3 regions of the Bacillus yunxiaonensis genome follow, and region 3 is predicted to be linked to each of the others. Evidence: predicted binding sites of a transcription regulator. Region 3 holds the regulator's gene; each other region holds the start of a gene.
The links. The regulator Rex, encoded in region 3, represses fermentation and respiration genes when NADH is low (regulators of the CRP and FNR family bind a similar motif). The targets are predictions, from matches to a motif close to TTGTGAAATATTTCACAA.

Region 1 (8,300 bases), on a different contig from region 3:
CAGAAGAAATGTTAACAGTTTAAAAAACTGGAAATATATATCCCCTGCTTTTCACACCGTATATACTAAAAGTGATGAAGAAAACTTCCATCAGTGGAAGTTTTCTTCATCCCCCACTGATGGAAAGCTCTCGCCAATCGGGCGCATGCCAGCAGCTATCCCACACCCATTTTCTTCACTTATCTCTCAATCTTGAGGTGGGGCTCTTACTGCCCGCGAATAGCGGGATAAAAAGAAAAGGAGATGAAGTATGGAACAAAGTATTTCACAAAATGAAAGGATTCATTCTATTGATATTATACGCGGGATTGCAGTTTTTGGTATTTTCCTTGTAAACTGGCCAGTATTAGCTGGCATTGAATCAAGAGATTTAACAGGTGTTTACGAAGGATTGGATCGTTATATTCGACTATTTTATGATATATTTGTCCAAACAAAATTTTACACGATTTTCTCCTTTTTGTTTGGCCTTAGTTTTTATATTTTTATGACGCGAGCCGAAGAGAAAGTACATCGTCCAAAAATATTATTTATACGTAGACTATTCATTTTATTATTGTTTGGATTTTTACATTATGTGTTACTTTGGGATGGCGATATTTTACATAATTATGCGATTAGCGGATTCGTTCTCCTTTTATTTTATAAAAGACAACCAAAAACTTTACTGATTTGGTCGATTATTTTGTTAAGTATATGGGAATTCATTATGTTACTTGCTAGTTTAACGATGCTAGTCGTTCCATCTGAAAAGCTTGGGGGTTTTTCAGCTCCAGTTATTCCATTACAAAATTGGATCTTGCAAGTTCAAGATCGCTTTACCACTTTTTACTCTGAAGAAATCGGCTATTCTCTTATGATGCTACCGGAAACAGTTGGTCTCTTTTTACTCGGTCTATACGCCGGCAAAAAAGAAATCTTCCGCCGCAAAAAAGACATTGATACAAAGCTAAAAAAATGGCAAATCATTTCCTTCCTTGCTACTTTGCCAACTTGGTGGATTATGATTGTCTATTTCAATATGAACGATTCATACGTGCCGTTTAAGATGATTGCCTTTATTACGTTAAGCGGAAAAACATTATTCATTTTTTACATTCTCACACTTATGCGTCTGTTGCAGCATGCAAAATGGCAAAAAGTATTCCGCCCCTTCCAATATGTTGGCCGCATGGCATTAACAAACTATATTTCGCAAACTATTGTAACCTTATTAGTATTTGGCTTATTATTTCAAGCAAATATCATATTCCCACTATGGGGCGGCACACTTTTCTGTATTGGCTTCTATATGATTCAAATCTTTATCAGCCGCTGGTGGCTATCTCGTTATCAGTATGGACCACTTGAATATATTTGGCGTCTTAGTACCTACGGAAGAAACATGCCGTTGAAAAAACAAAGCAGTATCTCGTCATAATTTATCAAAAGTCAAGATACTTTATAACTTTCTTGTCCTTTATATAATGTTGCACATTATATAAAGGACAAGAGAAGGATAGATAGGATAGAAAATATTTATGCTGTTTATTCCACAGAATTTAAAAGTGAAAAACAAAATAACCTGCTTCCTGTATTTTTGGGTGGCAAGTTATTTTGTTTTTTTGTATTGGCATGAGTAAATTAAGGATTTCTTAAGAATCTATTAAGAAATAAGTGAGTTTTAGGAAATAGAATAAATTTGTGAGAGGAAAATTATGTTTCAAACGGATGCTCTTAGAACATGTCAAAAAACTAATAAATAAGCATTTTAGGAGGTTTTTATGAAAAAAATGACTACTACAATTCCCGCTGCTACTATATCACTGACTAATTTTACAGAAAATACTTATGCAACTTCAAACACAGAGATTTCTGTTACAACGCCCCACAATACTAATCCAATAGCCAAATGGTTAGAAGAGCATGCAAATCCTTTAAAAACAACTAATCCCACTGCATCTCTTAATGATTTAAAACCACTTAAGGAGATGGTAGGATCAGCTTCAATCGTAGGCTTAGGTGAAGCTACGCATGGGGCTCATGAAGTTTTTACAATGAAACATCGCATTGTTAATTATTTAGTATCTGAAAAAGGCTTTACCAACTTAGTTTTAGAAGAGGGATGGGACAAAGCTTTAGAACTAGATCGCTATGTTCTTACCGGAAAAGGGGATCCTAGCCAACATCTATCGCCTGTATTTAACACGAAAGAAATATTAAATCTTATCAATTGGATACATCAATATAATGCTAATCCAAAACATAAATCCAAAGTGCGTGTCATTGGGATGGATATACAATCAGTAAACAGAAATGTTTATAATAATATAACAGAATATGTAAAAAGAAATAATCCAAATCTTGTGTCTAGTTTAGAAGAGAAGATAAAAGACCTTATTCCTGTAACAAAGGATGTTTCTATCATTGGCAGCCTTACGGAAGAAGATAAAGAAAAATATATTTCAGATGCTAAACAAATCAGTGCTTTATTAGAACAAAATAAAAGTACTCTAAACGGAAACTCCAAAGAGTTCGCATGGATAAAACAAAATGCCCGTATTATCGAGCAGTTTACTACAATGGCAGCATCATTGCCTGATAACCCGTCAGATCTTTTTTTGAAGCATGATATTGCAATGTATGAAAATGCGAAGTGGGCAGAAGAACATTTAGGAAAAACAATTGTATGGGCACATAATGGACACGTTTCGAAAACAAATATGTTACCTTTTATATATCCTAAAGTAGCTGGACAACATTTAGCAGAACATTATGGAAAACAGTATGTATCTATTGGAACATCTGTTTATGAAGGACGGTATAATGTTTATAATAGTAACCGTGAATTTGGCCCATATGGAACAGTAAAATCAGATGATCCAAACAGTTATAACTACACCTTGGGACAAGTCAAAAACGACCAATTTTTGATTGATTTACGTAAGGCAAACGGAATGACAAAAACTTGGTTAAACGCGCAACATCCATTTTTTTCCGGAATAACTTCCGTAGGCCCTGACATACCGAAAACTGTTAATATATCATTAGGTAAATCGTTTGACATACTTGTTCAAATTCAAAAAGTGAGTCCATCTCAACTAAATCTATAAATCTGTAATAATGTGGCTCAACGAGGTGTGGTATCGATGATAGTGTAAATTTACAATAAAGTCGTTTAAAACATAATAACGTTGTTAAAAAATATCAGTCACGTTATTGCATTAAAGGGTCATTTAATGCAATAACGATCATAGAGATGATCAAACATTTTTATAGAAGAATGTTTCAATTGAATATAGAAAAAGCGTGTTTTGATTATTTTTTTCCAAAACACGCTTTTAATATTTGCTCTTTTATCAACGTTTATAGAGTTAGTTTAATCAAACTCCATTTCAAGGTTACATCAAAAAAACAACCCTTGGAACTAAAGAATTTTTTATCCGTAAAGGATTACTTTTTTGAATAGGTTAATTCTCATACATTTATTGATACACAATATTTTACAGATTCTTCTTCAACGAATTCGACCCGTTTGTTGAAGAAGAAAGATGATAAAGAAAGTATCATCTATTTAAACATTTCAAAATGACTTGCAACCCATTTTTTATGATTGAATGCCACATAACACTCATGTACAATCACACGTCTTTAATTTTACGCTTCAGACACCGCACTTTGCATTGCAACTTGCTCTTCTTTTATCTTCGTTTGCTTTTGCGGAACCATATTAAACACAATATTTAAAAGTACTGCTGATGCACTTCCTAATACAATTCCGTTATCTGTTAAAATACGAACGCTCTCTGGCAGCTGCGAGAATAATGTTGGCACAACTGTTACACCAAGACCAATCCCAACAGAGCATGCAACAATTAATAAATTTTCCTGTTTTGCAAAGTTAACAGCGCTTAACATTTTAATACCATATGCCATAACCATTCCGAACATCGCAAGCATTGCACCGCCAAGTACTGGCGTTGGAATAATTGTTGTTAATGCTGCAATCTTTGGAATAAATCCAAGTACAATTAGCATACCGCCGCATGTGTAAATGACAACACGATTGCGCACACCTGTCAGTTGAACAAGACCTACATTTTGTGAATATGTCGTATACGGAAATGAGTTAAAAATACCACCTAACATCATTGCAATTCCTTCTGCACGGTATCCTTTTGCTAATTCTTTTTCACCAATTTTTTTGTTACAAATATCTGATAGTGCAAAATAAACTCCTGTTGCTTCGACAATTCCCACACAAGCAACGAGAATCATTGTAATGATAGGTGTTAATTCGAATGTTGGTGTACCAAAGTAAAATGGCTGCACACCATGAAACCAATCTGCTTCCGCTACTGCTTGTAAACTTACCTTCCCCATTAACGCAGCAATTGCTGTACCAAATAATAATCCTAATAAAATAGAAATAGAGCGAATGAAACCATCAAAAAAACGGTACATAATGATGATAAATAACAATACTCCAAATGCTAATGCTAAATTGGATAAACTACCAAAATCTTTGCTTCCTACACCGCCAGCCATGTCGTTAATCGCGACTGGAACTAATGTAACTCCAATAACTGTTACAACTGAACCCGTAACAACTGGGGGAAATAGTTTTACAAGCTTCCCAAACACACTAGAAAATAAAACAACGAATAGTCCTGCTGCAATAATAGAACCATACACAGCGGATACCCCATATTGTTTACCAATAGCAATCATCGGTCCGACTGCTGTAAAAGTACAACCAAGCACAACTGGAAGCCCAATACCGAAAAAGCGATTCGTTAATGCTTGTAAAATTGTTGCAATACCGCACATTAATAAATCAATTGACACTAAATACGTAAGTTCACGCTGATTTAATCCAAGTCCGCCTCCAACAATGAGCGGAACGATAACTGCCCCAGCATACATTGCCAACATATGTTGAATACCAAGAGATGCAATCTTAAAAGGGTGTTGTTTCATCTTACTTCACCTCCGCTACCGCATGTTCGACAAAACGAACTGTCCCATTATTAAGCGATGCGATTTCTGCCAACGATTCTACACGAACGCCGCTCTCACGTAATTTACTTCCGCCATCTTGAAATGCTTTTTCAATCACGATTCCGATACCCGCTACTGTTGCTCCTGCTTGCTGTACTAAGTTCATTAAACCAAGTGCTGCCTGACCATTTGCTAAAAAGTCATCAATAATAAGAACACGATCGTCTTCATGTATATATTGTTTTGATATGGAGATCTCGTTCGTTTCTTGCTTTGTATAAGAATATACTTTTGCAATATACATATTATCTTGTAACGTTAACGATTTACGTTTTCTTGCAAAAACAACTGTAACACCAAATTCTAATGCAGCCATCACAGCTGGAGCAATTCCTGAAGACTCAATCGTCACGATTTTTGTAATCTTCTCGTCTTTAAAACGCTTGGCAAATTCTTTCCCGATTTCTTGCATAAGCACTGGATCAATTTGATGGTTTAAAAATGCATCTACCTTTAACACATCATCTGACAATACTTTTCCTTCTCGCATAATTTTCTCTTGTAATAATTTCATGGTTTGTTCCCCCTCTTATGCAAATAAAAAACTCCAAAAGCAGCCTTCACCCAATACAAGTGAGAGACGTGCTTTTGGAGCTTTGCTAAAAAAGAATGCAACTATAGCATATATTCGTCCTCACTCATAGTCGAAGCATTTACGGTACTTCGGTAGAAACTTGCAGGCCATATCCCTACGATTATATGAGTGTTGCTAACTTATTTAATTTAATAAAAGGATTATAACTCACTTTTTTTACTTTGAAAAGCATTTCTCGAAAAAAACACGTACAAATTTCAAAAATATACAATCTTCGTTCGACTTTTGAAACCTCTTTCATTTTGAAATGATACATATACTTTTTAAGAAATCCAAAACCACTTAGCTTGCTAGCATTGTGAATGAACTACCCATTTCACATTTCTTTCACATTTCCTCATTATAAAATCTGTAATAAATCACGGTTTATCAGCTTTTCATCATAAGCATAGTTTTAATTGTATCAATGAACACTTTTTGAAAGCACTGCAGACTATGTAGTAATTGTCAAAATATTTTGTATGATAAAAATGTAAAATTCACTTTCTTGAGGAGGAGAAAAAATGGGGGAGCGTAAATTACAGCCAGTCGAGAAGAAACAACAAAAGAAAAGTTCACTAAAAGGAACATTAATTTCTGTTTTTTTACTCGGCTTCTTTCTAATCTTTACATGGTTTAGTGTATATCAAATTTTTTTAAATCGATTGTAATGTTATTGGTAAACAAAGGGGAGATGGGATATGCACCTGCATAAATACGAAAAAATTTGGCTCATTTTCGGTATTGGTTCATTATTTGTATTTTTAGCTGTAATTGGAATAAGTGCCTTTTATATGGGAAACCAGCCGCCCAGCTGTTTAACAACAATTGATCCAGAAAAAGTAAATGCGACCGCTCCGTTTGATCATCCTGGTGTAAAACAAGTTGGTAAAGATCATTATCAAGTAACAATTGTCTCACAAGCCTTTTCCTTTACACCAAATGTGATTAAAGTGCCAAAAGGCGCCAAAATTGACTTTGTTGTCGCAACGAAAGATGTTGTGCATGGTTTTGAAATTGCTGGGACAAATGTGAATATGATGGTTGAACCTGGCTATGTTAGTACAGCTTCTCAAGTATTCCACAAGCCAGGTGAATATTTAATCGTATGCAATGAGTATTGTGGTACAGGCCATCATATGATGAGTGCGAAAGTAGAGGTGACTGACAAATGATGCATGTTCAAGATAAAATATATAAAAAAGATGCCAAACTTGCGATGGCTCATATACATGTTGCATTTATCGCTCTATTTTTAGGAGGGATATGCGGGCTACTGCAAGTACTTGTCCGATCTGGAAAGTTTAATCTTCCAGCTGGAATTGGTTATTACCAAGTACTAACAACACATGGTGTGTTACTTGGCCTCGTATTAACAACATTTTTTATTATTGGCTTTTTGTTTGCTTGTATGAGCAAAACTGCTGGGATTCTTTCAAAAGGGGTACGAACAACAGGCTGGATTGGTTTTTGGCTTATGACGATTGGAACAACGATTACTGCAGTTTTTATACTATTAAATAAGGCTACTGTTCTCTATACATTTTATGCTCCGTTAAAAGCTCATCCTGGATTTTACATCGGTCTTACCCTCGTTGTTGTCGGTAGCTGGTTTAGCGGCTTTGCAATGTTTGCTCATTATCGCACATGGAAAAAACAAAATAAAGGAAAGAATGGTCCATTACTTAGCTTCATGGCTGTTATTACAATGCTGCTTTGGCTCGTTGCTACTCTTGGCGTTGCTGCAACAGCACTCGTACAATTTATCCCTTGGAGTTTAGGCATCGTTGATAAAATCGATGTACTTGTTAGCCGAACATTATTTTGGTACTTCGGCCATCCACTTGTCTATTTTTGGCTTCTCCCTGCCTATATGGCATGGTATGTCATCATTCCGAAGATTATTGGCGGAAAAATTTTTAGTGATTCACTCGCTCGTTTATCATTTATTTTATTCTTATTATTTTCCGTTCCAGTTGGATTTCATCATCAATTAACAGAACCAGGTATTGACCCTGGGTGGAAGTTTTTACAAGTCACCTTAACATTCATGGTTATCATCCCTTCATTAATGACGGCATTCTCTCTATTTGCATCATTTGAGCAATATGGACGCTCAAAAGGAGCAACTGGATTATTCGGCTGGCTGCGTATGCTTCCATGGTCAGATGCTAGATTCTTTGCACCGTTCGTCGGAATGCTTATGTTCATTCCAGCCGGGGCAGGAGGACTTGTGAATGCAAGCCACCAATTAAACCAAGTAGTTCATAATACAATCTGGATAACAGGGCACTTTCACTTAACATTAGCCACATCTGTTGTATTGACATTCTTCGGCATTGGCTATTGGCTTATCCCTCACTTAACAGGACGTGTTATGACAAAAGAAATGAATCGCCTTGCGATAATTCAAACTTGTGTATGGGCACTTGGGATGTTCTTCATGTCTGCTGGGATGCACTTTGCTGGACTATTAGGAGCTCCGCGCCGCTCTTCTTTTTCCACATATGGAAATGCAACGCAAGCTATTGAGTGGATACCGTATCAAATTGCACAAGCAGTTGGAGGAACAATCTTATTCGTCGGCATTATACTAGCTATTATTATCTTCTTAGATCTTGCTTTCTTTGCACCGAAAGGGCACACTGAATTTCCTGTTGGAGAAGTATCTGATGCATCTGATCAA
Region 2 (8,300 bases), on a different contig from region 3:
TACCTTTATTTTCTCAATTAGTTGTTGTAAATTGTCTAACATATGATTAAAAGAAATAACGATATTTCCTAATTCATCATTTGCTTCATAAGAAGTACGTATTACTAAATTCCCATCTGCTACTTCTTTCATATCATGCTGTAATAACGTAATTGGACGTTGAATAGCTATTTTAATAATATAACCAATCAATATAATAGTCGCAGTCGCTATAACTGAAATAAGAATAAATATCATCATTGCAGTTTTAGCGCTGTTAGCATTATGTTCCTGTAATTGTTCTGCCTGGCTACTATTATAATTAACGAGTTCTCGAATAGACTTAATTGATTTTTGCATAGCAGGATCAACTTCTTTTAAGTAGTAAGCATAAGCCTCTTCGTTTTTGTTTTGCATTGCTAAATCTTGCGCTTCTTTCATTTTCGGTCTTAACTCGCCAAAATTTGCTTTAAAATTTTCATATAAATCCTTTTCTTCTTGGGAGAGTAACTTTGATTCGAACTTTTTTAATAATTGATCATTTTCTTGGCGTACTTTAGACAGATTATTTGCCAACTCTTTATTTCTATTTTCATCTGTTGTTAACATAAGTTCCATAAAATTATTATTAGCATAATAGAAATTAGCCTCTACAGCTTCTATCCATTGAATTGGAAGTAACATGTCTTTATACATACTTTCAGCATTTTTGTCTGCTTTATTTAATGCGATTACCCCTATGGATGATAAAATAATACATGCAATACTAGCTGCAATCATTAACATGTTTAATTTCGTACCAATTTTACTATTTTTTAACAATGCCATTACACCACTTCCTTTTTAGAAATCTTTATATTACGTTATATAGTTTATAACAAAATATGACAAAACACGACATATTTTTCAATATCGCTATTTGTCATTTTCACTTGGAATGAATAGCACTTTTATTTAAATGTGATAATCCCTTTAGACTAGGTATTTCTAGTCTTTTAAACAAACGTTTGATTAAGAGCTGAAAATGGAACATATATATTAATTAAACGTTTGTTTAAGAAACGTTTCACCCATATCGGCATCCTACAATATGATACATATAAGTCGCTGCAATACAGAACAAAACATGACCTATACTCGCTTTTCCCCCTCGCATGTGGCATGAAAAGGCCTTGGCCCGCCTAAAAAGAACGGAGATTTTATCTCATTTTTTCAATTCGTATTTATCGGAAGTTTAGCAAGAAAACCCCACCTTCAAGATTCGAAGGAGGACAGGAATTTTCATATAGTGACAAAACTGTAAGGTTATTTGTAAAAAATGTTAGAGAAATCGATGGTTCATTTACATTTTTTATATTATAATTTTTCAAGTTTCAAATCATTACACTACAAATAGGAGAATTACTATGAAAAATAATAAGTTTTCAGCCTTTATTCCATTATCTTATATACTCCTACTCGTACTTGTAAGTCCTCTTTATAGCGTGCTGAACCACTCAACAATAGGTGCTGTGAATGTAACAACAAAAATAGACGAATGGATTCCATTTACAAAAGAATTTATCGTTCCATACTTACTTTGGTTTCCTTACCTATACGGTGCTCTTATTTATTACTGCTTTGCTGATCGAAAGCTCTATTACGTTACATTAAGTAGTATTTTATTAGGTAACCTTACTTCCTTTAGCATTTATTATATGTGGCAAACAACGATCGCACGTCCCGAGGTAATCGGCAATGATGTGTTTGCTAATTTAGTGCGCTATATTTACAGTATCGATCAACCTGTGAATTGCTTTCCTAGCATTCACGTACTCACGACATTTGTCATTATGATTACAGCACATAAGAGGAAGAAGCAAAACAAATGGGAATATGGCATATTAACATTCATTGGCGTACTCATTATTTTATCTACTTTGTTTACAAAACAGCACGCCTTTATGGATGCAGTAGCAGGCACTGTAGTAGCAAGTTTCCTTTATGCCGCTATGTATTATATCTTTGAATCACGTGAACAAAAGGTTACTGTGCAAGCCGGAGTATAATCTATAACCAAAAAAGCAGACTGCGGCTTCTTCAGTCTGCTTTTATCTATGTAAGAGAAGATTTTCAAATTGGCATATTTTTTTAAGATTGCGGTACAGTCATGTCCCCAGGTTTAATGCGACCTGCTTTTTTCAAAATCATATACAGTATATAAGAAACAGCTACTGGAATTATGATATAAGTAATCACCATCGCTGGAACAACACTTAATCCTTTGCTTGAAATCAAGTTAATTGGTGCGATTAAAGAACTTAGTCCAAGACCCGCAATTTCTTTCCCAGCTGTCATTTGGAATACAAGCGCCGATACAGGACCTACAATTGCACTGGCGACAACAGTTGGTACAAGAATCATTGGGTTCTTAGTAATATTCGGAAGCTGTACTTTCGGTGTGCAAAGAGCTTGCGCTAAAATACCGCCTAAGTTATTTTCTTTCGCAGAGATAACAGCGAATCCGATAAATTGAGCGACGCATCCTGCAAGTGCAGCACCGCCTGCCACGCCGTCTAGGCTAAGTGCAATTGCTAGAGCAGCTGATGAAGCTGGAGAAATTAATAATAATCCCCAAACAACCGCAAGTACCACAGAAGCGATAAATGGGCTACCAGCTGAGCTATCTTTAATAAATGCTCCAACTGCATTTAAAACCGGACTAATATTTTGGGATAACCAAATACCGACTAAACCTGAACCTAATATTGCAGCAAACGGAACGAGCATCATATCTACAGCAGTTTTTCCGCTTAATCGTTTACCAATATAGACCGCTAGAGTTGCTGTTAATAACGCACCGATTGGTTCACCAGTTTTAATCATCAAACCGGCTGCAGTAATGGAAATCGATCCAGCTCCAATCGATCCTGCAACCATCGCTGAGAAAATGACAAGTCCATTTGCTCCAAGCATAAAAGCAATTCCTGCTCCAATTGCTGGCGCCATAAGTGATTTCGCAACAACTCCAATTGTAATTAACATAGGAATATCAGCAATTCTTCCTATATTTTCGATGAGTAAACCAATTCCAAGGGATACGAAAATACCTTGTGCAATTCCTGCAGATCCTTTGAATATACGAGGCATGATATATTCCTTCATCTGTTTCACCTTCTTCTAGTTTAATAACCGATTGTTTTCATGTAGTCACGTAAAATATCATTTGATTTTCCAAATCGGTTTTCTTCAGCTTCTGTTAAGTTCAGTTCGACAAGTTCTTTTATACCATCTCTTGTAACGACAGCTGGTACACCTGTGGAAATTTCATACTCTCCATATTCACCGTCTAAAACGGCTGATACAGCAATAATACAGTGATCATCATTAAAAATAGAACGTGCAATATAAGCTAAGGCATTCCCAATACCGTAATAAGTAGTTCCTTTCCGCTTATAAATCTCCCAACCAGCTTTTGCTGTTTCTTCTACAATTTCATCTAAATCAAGTTCACCTAGACGCTCTTTTTGCTCTTCTAAAATTTGTAGAATCGGCTTTCCACCAACTGTTACGTGAGACCAGGCAACCATTTGTGAATCGCCATGCTCTCCTAACGAATAACCTTGAATGCTACGAGGATCAACATCTAGCAATTCAGACAAAATTGTTCTTAAACGAGAAGAATCTAATGATGTCCCAGTACCAAGAACGCGATTTCTTGGCAAACCTGATAATTTCCAAACTTGATAAGTAATAATATCAACTGGGTTTGATGCAATTAGGAAGATGCCATCAAATCCGCTCTCCATTACACTTGGTACAATACTTTCCATAACTTTTGCACTTGCTCCTAAAGTATCAAGGCGACTTTGACCTGGCTTTGGAGCAGGTCCTGCTGTAATAATAACAATGTCCATATCTTTGCAGTCTTCATAAGTTCCTGCGTATACTTTTGTTCTTGTATTTGTAAAATTAATGCAGTGTGATAAATCCATTGCTTCGCCAACTGCTCGTTCATGATTAAGATCAATTAACGCTAATTCTTCACAGATCCCTTGATTCACAATAGAATACGCACAGCTTGATCCAACTAATCCAGTACCGATAATTGCAATCCTTCTTGTATTTCTATTCATGATAATTTCACCTGCTTCTTAGTGTAGTGTAATGTAATTTTCTACGTCTTGTGCTCTTTACACTTTTTATTATAGAAGTTTTCACCATGGAAACCATGTACAACTTGTGAAATATATCACAAATAATATGGACATTTTATGTCCCCTTGCACATCATTTCGACAAAGTTCCGAATGTTTCATTTTTACAAAACAAAAAACGAGTAACGTCTTAATCACGTCACCCGTTTCAAAAAATCTCTTTTCTTATTGCGCACTTAATTGAGTCTTCAACTGCTGAACAATCGTTGGATTAGCAGGAGCTGCTGGTTGATAATAATTCTTTTGTTTTGCGTATTGATACAGATTACGTTGACGCATTTCGTCTTGATTACGAATTTGAACTAACGTTTGGTATAATTGATCGTTATTCGTTTGAGCAATGTAATTCGCATAGCCTGTTAAACTTGCATTTAATTCAGCTAAATAATCATTTACCATATCTTTTTCATTCATGTTCTTTACACTCCTATCCTAGAAAAGACATTAATTGTTGCTTCGTATTTTGTGCATCTTGCACATCTTTTTGCAGCATCTGCTTCAGCTGCGGATCCGTACATGCCTGTGCATACTCTTGTAATTTGTTAATAACTGTTGCATGTCCGCCAATAAGATGACGTAAATTCTCCACTTCAAGCTCGTTTAAATTTTGCATCGTAACGGCCTTCCTTTCTTTGTTCATTCAAGATTTAGTATCTATTTATTTTTGAATTGTATGCACTTAAAAAACCTTAGAATCGCTTCTAAGGTTTCCTCTCATTTATATTCAAGCCGAAAAGCCAAATACATCTGTAATTAACGAAAGAATTAATAACACAACTACTACACCGCCGGCTACTCTTGCTATCAATTTCTTTTGTTGCTCTACACTCGAAACAACAAATCGAAAATATAATATACCACCTAACGCAATAAGAATACATTCCAATGCAATACTAATAGCTGGAAATCTCCATAGCTCAAACCCCAGCAAAGAAAAGTCTCCAAAATTCCCTGGAAGTAATGGCAAATCAGCGCGATGCACAAGTAAATCAAGGATCCAATGACTAAAAACTACCGCTCCAATAACAAAGCCACTTCTTCCCAAAAACTTCCTACCCACTATTCCTGCAAAAAAGGCAATACACAGTGCTCCTATTAAAGAGTGTGAATAATCCGCATGAATCACCGCTTCACCATAACCATTACCACCAATAGGCTCTATTGTTTCTACTCCTAAAACATAAAGCGGCACAAAGATGACGTCCAATAGTTGTGTGCTTAACATGAGAGCCCAAAGCGGTATTTTCGGTGACTTCGCTTTCACTGCTGCAGCTAAGCCAAAATGTCCTGCAAACATTTCACCTCACATCCTTTAGCACTTTCGCCTCTAACAAACCGCAACCTACTGTAAAAAGAAGCATGAACAACAAAAAATTCATGGTTTCTCTCTCCTTATTCACTCTTTTATCCCGTACTAACGGGCAGTAAGAGCCCGATTGGTTCAACTAACCATCAGTGGGGGATGAAGAACCCCCCCACTGATGGAAGTTTCACTTTATAACATGTAGCCCTTTAATAAACGTTTCCAGTAATAAATGTAAACTTGTATCTAAATCCAGCGGCAATCCAAATCCACCTTGCTGTTCAATCGACGCAAATCCGTGACAAATACTTCTTAGTCCACGCGTCGCATGAAGCGCCTGCTCACCTTCTAAACCGTATTGTTGTAAAACACAAAGACAAAGCTCTACAATTCCGTCCCCTGTTTGTTGCACTTCTTCATCTCGTAAAAAAGTTGCTTCATACAATCCAGGATGCCTTCGGACAAACGACACGTACGCTTCTCCTAATGCATGAATTGCTTCATCCATACTTTTACCCTCTACCGCCTCTTTCAGCGCCCCATGCAGCTGTTCTATTCCGTAAACACCAAGATTTTTTCGGACGTCTTGTAAACCTTTCACATGATTATATAGAGAAGGAGAACGTATTCCCAACCTTTGCGATAATGACGCTAAGGTTACTTCTTGTATTCCATTTGTATCTGCGATTTCTGCCGCTGTGTCTACAATTTTCTGTAATGTAAGTCCGATTCTCGGTGACATAAATTAACCCTCTTTCATACTTTCTACATTCCGCTTTGCTTCCTCAATCGCACGGTTTATTGCAGCGACTGGATTATTTATCATTTTCCCATGCCCTGCCGCAAGCAAGGAAGGCTCATATTCTCTTAGCTTCTCTGCACTCTGTAATGCTACCTCTTTACTCCACGTTGCCATCGCAGGAAACGGAAACCAAAATTTCATTTGTCCCGAAACAGCCATACCTCCTCTTGTTTGAAATGCATCCCCGGTAATAAGAGCGTTATTTCGCGTATCAAGGAACGACATGGAACCTGGTGTATGTCCAGGTGTCATAATCGCAAGAAGCGATCCAATCCGATCTCCATCCTCTAATAAAACATCTGGTCTCGTCTTCACTTTTTTAGGTACACCGCCTTTTATTGGCGTATTCGGTTCATCTCTTTGTAATGTCGTATCTCCTTCTAACAGCCTTGCGTCCCGCTTAGAAATATAAACAGGAACATCAGGAAGGACTTCCTTTAATGCGTCTAGCGCACCGATGTGATCATCGTGTGCATGTGTTAATACAATATTAGTAATCGGTTTCCCTATTTTCTGAGCTGCTTGTAAAATACCTTTTGCGCTATATGGCAAAGCCGCATCAATTAAAGTTAAACCGTCTTCTTCCTCCACAAAGTAACAATTTACAGGAAACACTCTTGGCAAAAATGACAATTGATATACCGTTTTTTCATGCATCATTCTCATATTCCCAGCTCCCCTTCGTAAAAACTAATGTCGTTAGTTTTATTATAACTAATGGTATTAGTTTTTGTCACTATAAATTCCATTTTTGTGCAAAAAAGGGCAGGAGTCGCTTCATATGATCACTTTTTACATGATCCCGTTCCAGCAACTCAACGATTCGCATATCGAACATCATCGAAGGGTCTTTATCCCGCATTAGCGGGCAGTAAAAGATGGAGAGGAGCCAGGAAGAAAACTGCCCGTTAATGCGGGATTGGTTCAACTAACCTTCTGGGAAAAAAACATTCCTAGAAGGAAGTTTCACTTTATATTGGGTCGAAGCGTCGATAAATCCACTACTTCCGCCGATATATCGATGGACACGAAAAAAAGGAGCCGCTCTAAACGGCTCCTTCTTTTTACCTATTAAACTGTATAACGCTCATCCTCTAACACTTTCGCCGCGATTTCACGTTTCTTTGGAATCACATTAAGCGGTGTGTGACGAGTGAATTTACGAAGCGCAGATAACATCATGCGCAGCATATCGCCATTTTCTACAGCGATAATTGTTTCTTTCGCATCTGCTTCGATTTGATTGAACGCCTCTTGGCAGAATACTTCAGTGTATAATACTTTCTGTTTGTTCTTCTCAAGGCCAGTTGTTTTGATTGCTTTTTCTGTACGAAGAACTGCAGATTCCATCGCATATAAGTTGCTCACGATATCCGCAATGTTCACAAGAACTTCTTGTTCTTTATCTAACGCTTTGCCATACTTTTGAACAGCTAAACCAGCAACCATTAAGCCAATTTTTTTCGCGTTCTTCACTAAATGTTTTTGCAGTGCTAATGGCTCATCGCCTACTTCTTCCGGCATCATCATCATTAATTCTTCTTGTAATTTTTGTGCTTTTTGCAGAAGCGGTAATTCACCTTTCATTGCTTTACGTAAGAATGTGCCTGGTACGATTAAACGGTTAATTTCGTTTGTACCTTCGAAAATACGGTTAATACGAGAATCACGGTACATTCTTTCAATTTCGTACTCTGCCATAAATCCGTAACCGCCATGAATTTGAACACCTTCATCTACTACATAATCTAGTACTTCAGAACCGAATACTTTATTTAAAGAGCATTCAATTGCATATTCAGCGATAGAAGCTGCTACAGCTTTCCCGTCTTTTACTTCTTCTTCTGATAATGTACTCATACGGCTTTCAAATAAACCAACTGTACGATATACAGAGCTTTCAGCTGCATAAATTTTCGCTGCCATATTTGCAAGCTTCTCTTGAATTAATGGGAAGCGAGCAATTGGTTGCTTAAACTGCTGACGTTGATTTGCATATTGTGCTGAAATTTCTAACGCAC
Region 3 (8,300 bases):
AGCTACTACGTTGAACGTACCACGAAGTTTATTTACTACTAATGTAGCTAACGCTTCGCCTTCTACATCTTCAGAGATAATAAGAAGTGGTTTACCTTGTTGTACCACTTGCTCTAATACTGGTAAGATTTCTTGAATACTAGAAACCTTTTTATCAGTAATTAAGATAAATGGGTTATCAAGAACTGCTTCCATTTTATCAGAATCAGTAATCATGTAAGGAGAAGCATATCCACGATCGAACTGCATACCTTCTACTACATCTAATTCTGTTGTGAAACCTTTAGATTCTTCTAATGTAATAACGCCGTCGTTACCAACACGCTCCATTGCTTCTGCAATTAATTGTCCTACTTCTTCATCAGCAGCAGAAATAGCAGCTACTTGTGCGATAGAAGATTTACCTTCGATTGGTTTAGAAATCGTTTTTAATTCTTCTACTGCTGCAACAACAGCTTTTTCGATACCTTTACGAAGACCCATTGGGTTTGCACCAGCTGTTACGTTTTTTAAACCTTCACGAATCATTGCTTGTGCTAATACAGTTGCAGTTGTCGTTCCGTCACCAGCTACATCATTTGTTTTGCTAGCAACTTCTGCTACTAATTTTGCACCCATATTTTCAAATGCATCTTCTAATTCGATTTCTTTTGCAATTGTTACACCGTCATTTGTAATAAGCGGAGAACCGAATTTTTTCTCAAGTACAACATTGCGACCTTTTGGTCCAAGCGTAACTTTTACTGCGTTTGCAAGAGTGTCGACACCGCGAAGCATCGAACGACGTGCTTCTTCACTAAATTTAATATCTTTTGCCATAATATTTGACCCCCTTGAATTTTTAAAGATTTATATAATTAACCGATAACTGCTAAAATGTCGCTTTCACGTAAAATTAAGTATTCTGCACCTTCGTATTTCACTTCAGTACCTGCATATTTTGAGAAGATAATACGATCGCCTGCAGCTAACTCTAAAGCAACACGCTCACCATTTTCAAGCACACGACCAGTACCAACCGCCACTACTTTACCTTCTTGTGGTTTTTCTTTTGCAGTGTCTGGTAATACAATACCACTTGCTGTTTTTTCTTCTGCTTGAACAAGTTCAATTACAACGCGATCACCTAATGGCTTTAGCATGAACAATAACCTCCTCAATTTACTATGTAAATTTTATGTTTATTAGCACTCAAACACTTCGAGTGCTAACACACTTATTATAATAAAGAATCTTATTTTCTTTTGCAAGTGAAAAAATCGTAATTTTTCGGAAAACTATTTTACATCCTCTTCATATGCTTTACCGGATGGGTAGCGTAATAATGTAATACCAAAATCCTTGGCTCACAAAAGATCGGCACTGATAGAAGATTCAATTTTATATTCCATCGTTTTCCCTTCTTCTCCTATGTTACAATAAGAAGATGCCATAAGTTGTTTTCTCTATGGATAGAGCATTTTCCTTTTTCATTACAAAAAATTTAAAAAGGAGTTACGAAATTGAAGAGACAATATTGGTGGGTTGTTGTTACATATATTTTGATGCAATTATCAGGTGTAATTGGAGGATGGATCCTTTTAAAAAGCGGGATATACAACAATGGAAACAGAACTTTCGAAGAAAAGGTACAATTAGCAACTGCACATTGGGGACTAATTAGCTTTTTTATCGCTCTTATTATTATCCTTCTGTTATTACGTAATGATACACAATCAGAAAAATGGGATCGGGAAAAGACAAACATTCCTGCTACAATAGGATGGATTATTTTAGGGGTTTTTCTTGCTTTATTTGCCCAAGTAATTGCCGGCACCATCGAAACACAAATTTTTAAAGTTAAAGCTGAATCTGAAAATACACAAAACATTATCGATATTATAAAAGCTGCTCCATTATTTATAATTGTTTCGTCTATATTTGCTCCTATTCTTGAAGAAATTGTATTTAGAAAGATTCTATTTGGAACACTATATAAACGATATAACTTCTTTATCGCAGCAATTGTGAGTTCACTTATATTTGCTTTAATTCATTTTGACCCTACACATTTATTAGTGTATATTTCCATGGGGCTTGTTTTTTCATTTTTATACGTAAAAACGAAACGGATTATTGTACCCATTATGGCTCATGTTATGATGAATACAAATGTTATGTTAATTACATTTGTACTACATCCCTATCTAGAAAAGGCTGAAAAATTGCAAGGATTTATCGGAGGATTTTAAACATGCGAAATTCACCATTTGTTATGGCAACTTTGTATTTTCTTCTCGGGTGTATTTTTACATACTTAGCAATTACAAGTGTTGAGGATACAATTTGGAACTTTTACACACTATTACTTTCTGTAATGGCAACGGTTGATTTTAGTTTGGCACTTCGCCTTATTTTTTCTAAACCGAAAAAAGGTAGTATGAAGAAATAATAAAAACGCAGGGAATTCCTGCGTTTTTATTGTGGATAATTTTTCAAAAAGTATACAAGCGTTTGTAATTCTACCGCTAAATCGATATGATGAATTCGAATGTGTTCTACTATATTTAACCTAGCAGGTGTAAAGTTTAAAACTCCTTGTATACTCGTGTGCGATAAGCGATCTGCTACAGCTTGTGCAACAGAAGCAGGTACTGTTAATATTGCCACTTTTATATCATCTGATAATTTTTCTTCTAATTCATCCAGGTGATATACTGGAATTCCTCCGATTTCTTTTCCAACTTTCTCTTCATCAACGTCAAATGCCATCTCAATTTTTGTGTTATTATTTTTCGTAAAATTGTAATGTAAGAAAGCTGTCCCTAAATTACCTACCCCTATTAGGGCTACACGCGTTACATCATCTTGGTCAAGTGTTTCGCGGAAAAACGACAATAAATAATTTACGTTATAGCCGTATCCCTTTTTCCCTAATGCCCCAAAGTATGAAAAATCTCTTCGAATTGTCGCAGAATCTACTTTCACCGCTTCACTTAATTCTGCAGATGATACGCGTTGCTTACCAGATAACGATAAGTTTTGGATAAATCGATAGTATAGAGGCAATCTTTTGGCAGTCGCCTGCGGAATTTTAGGCTGCTCCATGCAACCCCCTCCTCTCTTCCTATCTGTTCAAGTGATTGAAACATGTACGGAAGTTTAGCATTGAAAGTTTTCCTTGTATAATAGAGAGAGAACTTCTCTATTTATGTTCAACTATACACTATTTTTAGTATGATTGAGAAATATAATCATGGCAAAGTTAAGAAATTATTTGAGGTGAAAACATTGATTTTACTACAAGTGAATAACCTTTCCAAGTTGTACGCCGCTGAAGTGATTCTTTCAAACATTAAGTTAGAGGTACAGACGCGTGATCGCATTGCACTTGTCGGCCGTAACGGCGCTGGAAAGTCTACATTATTAAAGATTATTGCAGGAGAACTATCCCATGACAGTGGAGAAATTATCAAACCGAAAGATGTATCTATCGGTTACTTAGCACAGCACACTGGTCTTGAAACGTCATTAACCATTTGGGATGAAATGTTAACGGTATTTCTAGATTTGCAACACATGGAGAAAGAACTCCGAAGGCTAGAACAAGAAATGGGGAAAGAAGAAAATTTCACAAATGTCACTGCACATGAAAGATTGTTAGCAGAGTATGATCGTCTGCAATTAGATTATAAAAATAAAGGCGGCTACCAATACGAAGCTGATATTCGCTCTGTTTTAAGCGGACTCGGCTTTCCTCCTGAGACACACGGAGCAACAATCTCCACATTAAGCGGTGGACAAAAAACTCGTTTAGCTCTTGGCAAATTATTATTAACAAAACCAGATTTGCTTATTTTGGATGAGCCCACCAACCATTTAGATATCGATACATTAACATGGCTGGAACAATATTTACAAGGCTATCCTGGTGCTATTTTAATCGTTTCACACGATCGATACTTTCTAGATAAGCTCGTAACACAGGTGTATGAAATCTCTAATAAACAAAGTCGAAAATACACAGGGAACTACAGTAAGTATTTAGAACTTAAAGCAGCACTATACGAACAAGAGATAAAGCGTTACGAAAAACAGCAAGAAGAAGTCACAAAGTTACAAGACTTCATTCAAAAAAATATCGCCCGTGCATCCACAACAAAACGGGCACAAAGTCGCCAAAAACAATTAGATCGTATGGAGCTTATGACAAAACCACTCGGTGATGCAAAATCTGCTTCTTTCCATTTTGATATCGATAGGCAAAGCGGCAATGATGTACTACAAGTAAAAAATGTCACAATTGGTTATAATAATGAGCCAATCATTGAGCACATTCATTTCCAATTAACAAGAGGTGATAGTGTTGCCCTTGTCGGTCCAAATGGAATCGGAAAATCCACCTTATTAAAATCTCTTGTGGATAAACTTCATCCTTTAAACGGCAGTATTTCATTCGGCTCAAACGTTTCTATTGGATATTATGACCAAGAACAAGCAAACTTAACATCATCGAAACGTGTATTGGATGAGCTTTGGGATGATTACCCGCTGCAACCAGAAAAAGAAATCCGCACAGTACTTGGAAACTTTTTATTTTCTGGTGATGATGTTTTAAAGCCAGTCTCTTCTTTAAGTGGTGGACAAAAAGCACGTTTAGCCCTTGCGAAACTTATGATGCAAAAATCAAATGTACTTATTTTAGATGAACCGACAAACCATTTAGACTTAAGTAGCAAGGAAATCTTAGAAAATGCTCTTATTGATTTTCCGGGAACTATTTTATTTGTTTCCCATGACCGCTATTTCATTAATCGCATCACCACAAAAGTTATTGAGTTATCAACAGACGGGGCAGTGGAATATCTAGGCGATTACGATTATTATGTAGAAAAGAAAAATGAAATGTTAGAACGGGCGGAACTTGAAGAACAAGAAACAAACAAACCTGTACAAAAACAAGTGGCGCAAGAAAAATTAAATTATATTGAAGAAAAAGAACGTAAAAAGCAAGAGCGTCAACGTATGCGTAGAATTGAAGAATTAGAAGAAAACATTGCTGCAATGGAAGAGCAAATTGCTACACTAGAAGAACAACTTTGTCTGCCTGAAGTATATGCTGATTATGAAAAAGCAAGTAATATTACAGCAGAAAAACAAACACTACAAGAACAATTAGAAGCATGTATGGAAGAATGGGAAGAATTACAAATATAAAGTGAAACTTCTATCATTGGGGTTTTTTCATCCCCCACCTATCTTCTGTAGAAAAGCGGAAGCGGCTCGTCCAAAATCGCAGGACGCCCACGCCCAAGGCAGAGAGGCGCTTTTTGCCTCGTCCGAGGGGGCGAAACGACCGGAGATTCTAGCCGCTAGAGCTGGACAACGATTCTCTCTCCATCTTGAGGTGGGAATCTTACTGCCCGCGAATAGCGGGATAAAAAGGTTAGCATTTACGCTAACCTTTTTATTTATCCACAACATTATTCACATATTCATTTTCATATTATCAAGCTAAACATAAGTTTTCCACATTATCCACAAACACAATAATATTTATCCACACTTTATACTCACAAAAAAACCTATATTATCAACAGATAATATAGGTTTTATCCACAGGTTGTGGTTAATTATGTGTATAAAGTAAAACTTCCATTTGTGGTCCCACTAACATTTAACTAAACTTATCTTCTTTAACGAGAGTGGAAAATTTACTGTCTCATTAAACGCGGAATAACTAGGATTCAATATCCAAGCCCGGGTTTGCATTTAATGCTAATGTTGCCCTCTTTCCTTGCTCATATGCAATTGTACCAGCTGCAGCAATCATAGCAGCGTTATCTGTGCATAAAGATAACGGTGGAATAATTAGCTTCATATCGTTTTTATTTGCAAACTCCACTTCCAATCGAGCTCGCAATCCTTTATTTGCCGCAACTCCTCCAGCAAGAAGTACTTGCTTCACGCCATACTCCTCTGCTGCTCGTACTGTTTTTGTTACTAACACATCAATTACACTTGCTTGAAAACTTGCAGCTAAATCTTCAGGCTTTAGTTCTTCTCCACGCTGATTTGCGTTATGCACAGTGTTAATAACTGCGGATTTTAAACCACTAAAGCTAAAATCATAAGAATCTGGTTCAAGCCATGCACGAGGTAGATCGATTGTCGGCTCTCCTTCATGAGCAAGACGATCAATGTGCGGCCCCCCTGGATATGGCATTGATAACGTACGTGCCACCTTGTCATATGCTTCTCCCGCAGCATCGTCTCTTGTTTCACCAATTACTTCAAATGAACCATGCTCTTTCATATAAACAAGCTCTGTATGTCCACCAGATACAACGAGAGACAATAATGGAAACTGCAGTTCTTGTACTAAACGATTCGCATAAATATGCCCAGCAATATGATGTACCCCAACTAACGGGATATTATGTGCAAAAGCTACTGCTTTTGCTGCATTCACACCAATTAACAGTGCCCCAACAAGACCTGGCCCTTCTGTAACAGCAATTGCATCAATATCTTCAAATGTAACTTGTGCTTCTTTTAACGCTTCTTCTAATACAACTGTTATTTGTTCCACATGGTGGCGAGATGCAATTTCCGGAACAACCCCGCCAAAACGTTTATGGCTTTCAATTTGCGAAGCTACAATGTTCGCTAAAATTTCTCGTCCATTTTTCACAACTGCCACAGCAGTTTCATCACAACTTGTTTCAATACCCAGTATAATTGTATCTTTTTTCATCATAAGTTCACCCACATTACAAGACCATCTTCATAATTGTCTGTATAGTATCTTTTGCGAATTCCGCCATTTTGAAAACCATGTCTTCGATATAACTTTTTTGCAACTTCATTTGAAACACGAACTTCAAGTGTCATCGTATTTGCTCCAAGATCTCTCGCTTTGTTTATTACTTCTTGTAATAACGCTTCTCCAAGCCTTTGACCACGGTATTGTGGTAATACCGCAATGTTCGTAATATGTGATTCATCAAGAATAATCCAAAGTCCACAATAACCTAGAATTCCTTCCTCTGTTTCCATTACAACGTAGTGTGCATACTCATTCATGTTTATTTCTCGCTCAAATGCTTCAGCAGTCCAAGGAGTCGCAAATGAAGCTTCTTCAATCGCAACAATTTGTGGAATATCCTCTTCCTTCATATTTCTAAATGTAATGTTCATTCATGAGACCCCTATTTCTTTTGACTTTCTAGCCATTTTGCCTCCGCTTCTGCCAAACGAAGGTAACTTGGAACGAATGTATGCACAGATTGCTCTTCTTTCTGTAAACCTAAGAAAGCTAACTCACTTGGGCGTGGATTATGTTTCGTCAGCAGGGCAAATACCGCTTGATTCCCTAAGTGTTCTACAATTGTATCTTTATGTTGTTCTACATCATTTCCAATAAATAAAATAGGTTGTCCCAACTCTTTTAACATTTGTAACCAATCGGCAATAAGAATAATACGATCCTCTTTCACAGATTGTAACTCTTGTTCTCTATATGTATACAAACCAGTATAAATTTGCTGACGACGACCATCAAATAACGGACAAATATACCCCGGGAAATTCATTCCGTTTGCTGCCAGTACTTCTAAACTTGATACACCAACAATCGGAATTTGCAATGACCAAGCTAATGTTTTGGCAACTGTTACACCAATACGAACACCTGTATAAGAGCCTGGCCCAGCTGCTACAACGATTTTATTCAATTCCTTTGGTTTCACACTACATTCTTGTAAAAGCTGCTCTACTGCTGGCATCAGACGCACAGAATGATTTTTTGTTAAGTTTGTAATGATTTCTCCAACAACCGTATTTCCATCAATAAGAGAAACTCCCATTACATAGTTAGAAGTATCAATTGCTAGTACTTTCATTTTGTAATAGCTCCTCACATAATCTAATATAACGTTCTCCGCTCGGCTCTAATACAATTTTTCTTGTACTATCCCCCGTGTGGAATAAACTGATTTTTAAAAGTGAAGATGGTAAAAAAGCCTCTATTAAATGTGCCCATTCCACCACTGTTACACCTTCACCATAAAAATATTCATCAAACCCTAAATCTTCTTCGCTCTCCGCTAGGCGGTATACATCCATATGATACAGAGGTAATCGTCCTTTATATTCTTTAATAATATTGAACGTTGGACTATTCACAACACGTTTCACACCAAGACCTTTTGCAAGACCTTTTGTAAATGTTGTCTTACCTGCACCTAAGTCCCCTTCTAAAATTAAAACATCCTGCGCCTGAACTAATTGTCCAAGCCTTTCTGATAAATTCTGTGTTT

Region 1: WAX78_RS13905 (cytochrome c oxidase subunit 2A) is a predicted target of Rex. The motif match lies at 5,876-5,893, and genes of this name have one in related genera.
Region 2: WAX78_RS11635 (L-lactate dehydrogenase) is a predicted target of Rex. The motif match lies at 4,199-4,216, and genes of this name have one in related genera.

The regions. Positions count from the first base shown of each region.
Region 1 is NZ_JBAWSV010000004.1:345,939-354,238, reverse strand. Features, by position in the region: gene WAX78_RS13925 (DUF418 domain-containing protein) at 251-1,420, shown strand; gene WAX78_RS13920 (erythromycin esterase family protein) at 1,764-3,092, shown strand; gene pbuX (xanthine permease PbuX) at 3,637-4,959, opposite strand; gene WAX78_RS13910 (xanthine phosphoribosyltransferase) at 4,961-5,554, opposite strand; purine riboswitch at 5,662-5,763, opposite strand; gene WAX78_RS13905 (cytochrome c oxidase subunit 2A) at 6,139-6,285, shown strand; gene WAX78_RS13900 (cytochrome c oxidase subunit II) at 6,316-6,789, shown strand; gene WAX78_RS13895 (b(o/a)3-type cytochrome-c oxidase subunit 1) at 6,786-8,300, shown strand, end outside.
Region 2 is NZ_JBAWSV010000003.1:466,123-474,422, reverse strand. Features, by position in the region: gene WAX78_RS11650 (methyl-accepting chemotaxis protein) at 1-807, opposite strand, end outside; gene WAX78_RS11645 (phosphatase PAP2 family protein) at 1,386-2,027, shown strand; gene WAX78_RS11640 (PTS transporter subunit IIC) at 2,110-3,123, opposite strand; gene WAX78_RS11635 (L-lactate dehydrogenase) at 3,144-4,094, opposite strand; gene WAX78_RS11630 (spore coat protein) at 4,340-4,588, opposite strand; gene WAX78_RS11625 (hypothetical protein) at 4,602-4,787, opposite strand; gene WAX78_RS11620 (permease) at 4,899-5,471, opposite strand; gene WAX78_RS11615 (TetR/AcrR family transcriptional regulator) at 5,665-6,219, opposite strand; gene WAX78_RS11610 (MBL fold metallo-hydrolase) at 6,223-6,945, opposite strand; gene WAX78_RS11605 (acyl-CoA dehydrogenase family protein) at 7,351-8,300, opposite strand, start outside.
Region 3 is NZ_JBAWSV010000018.1:522-8,821, reverse strand. Features, by position in the region: gene groL (chaperonin GroEL) at 1-819, opposite strand, end outside; gene groES (co-chaperone GroES) at 858-1,142, opposite strand; gene WAX78_RS24915 (CPBP family intramembrane glutamic endopeptidase) at 1,503-2,231, shown strand; gene WAX78_RS24910 (YdiK family protein) at 2,234-2,431, shown strand; gene WAX78_RS24905 (redox-sensing transcriptional repressor Rex) at 2,458-3,087, opposite strand; gene WAX78_RS24900 (ABC-F family ATP-binding cassette domain-containing protein) at 3,271-5,196, shown strand; gene tsaD (tRNA (adenosine(37)-N6)-threonylcarbamoyltransferase complex transferase subunit TsaD) at 5,720-6,736, opposite strand; gene rimI (ribosomal protein S18-alanine N-acetyltransferase) at 6,736-7,179, opposite strand; gene tsaB (tRNA (adenosine(37)-N6)-threonylcarbamoyltransferase complex dimerization subunit type 1 TsaB) at 7,191-7,883, opposite strand; gene tsaE (tRNA (adenosine(37)-N6)-threonylcarbamoyltransferase complex ATPase subunit type 1 TsaE) at 7,864-8,300, opposite strand, start outside.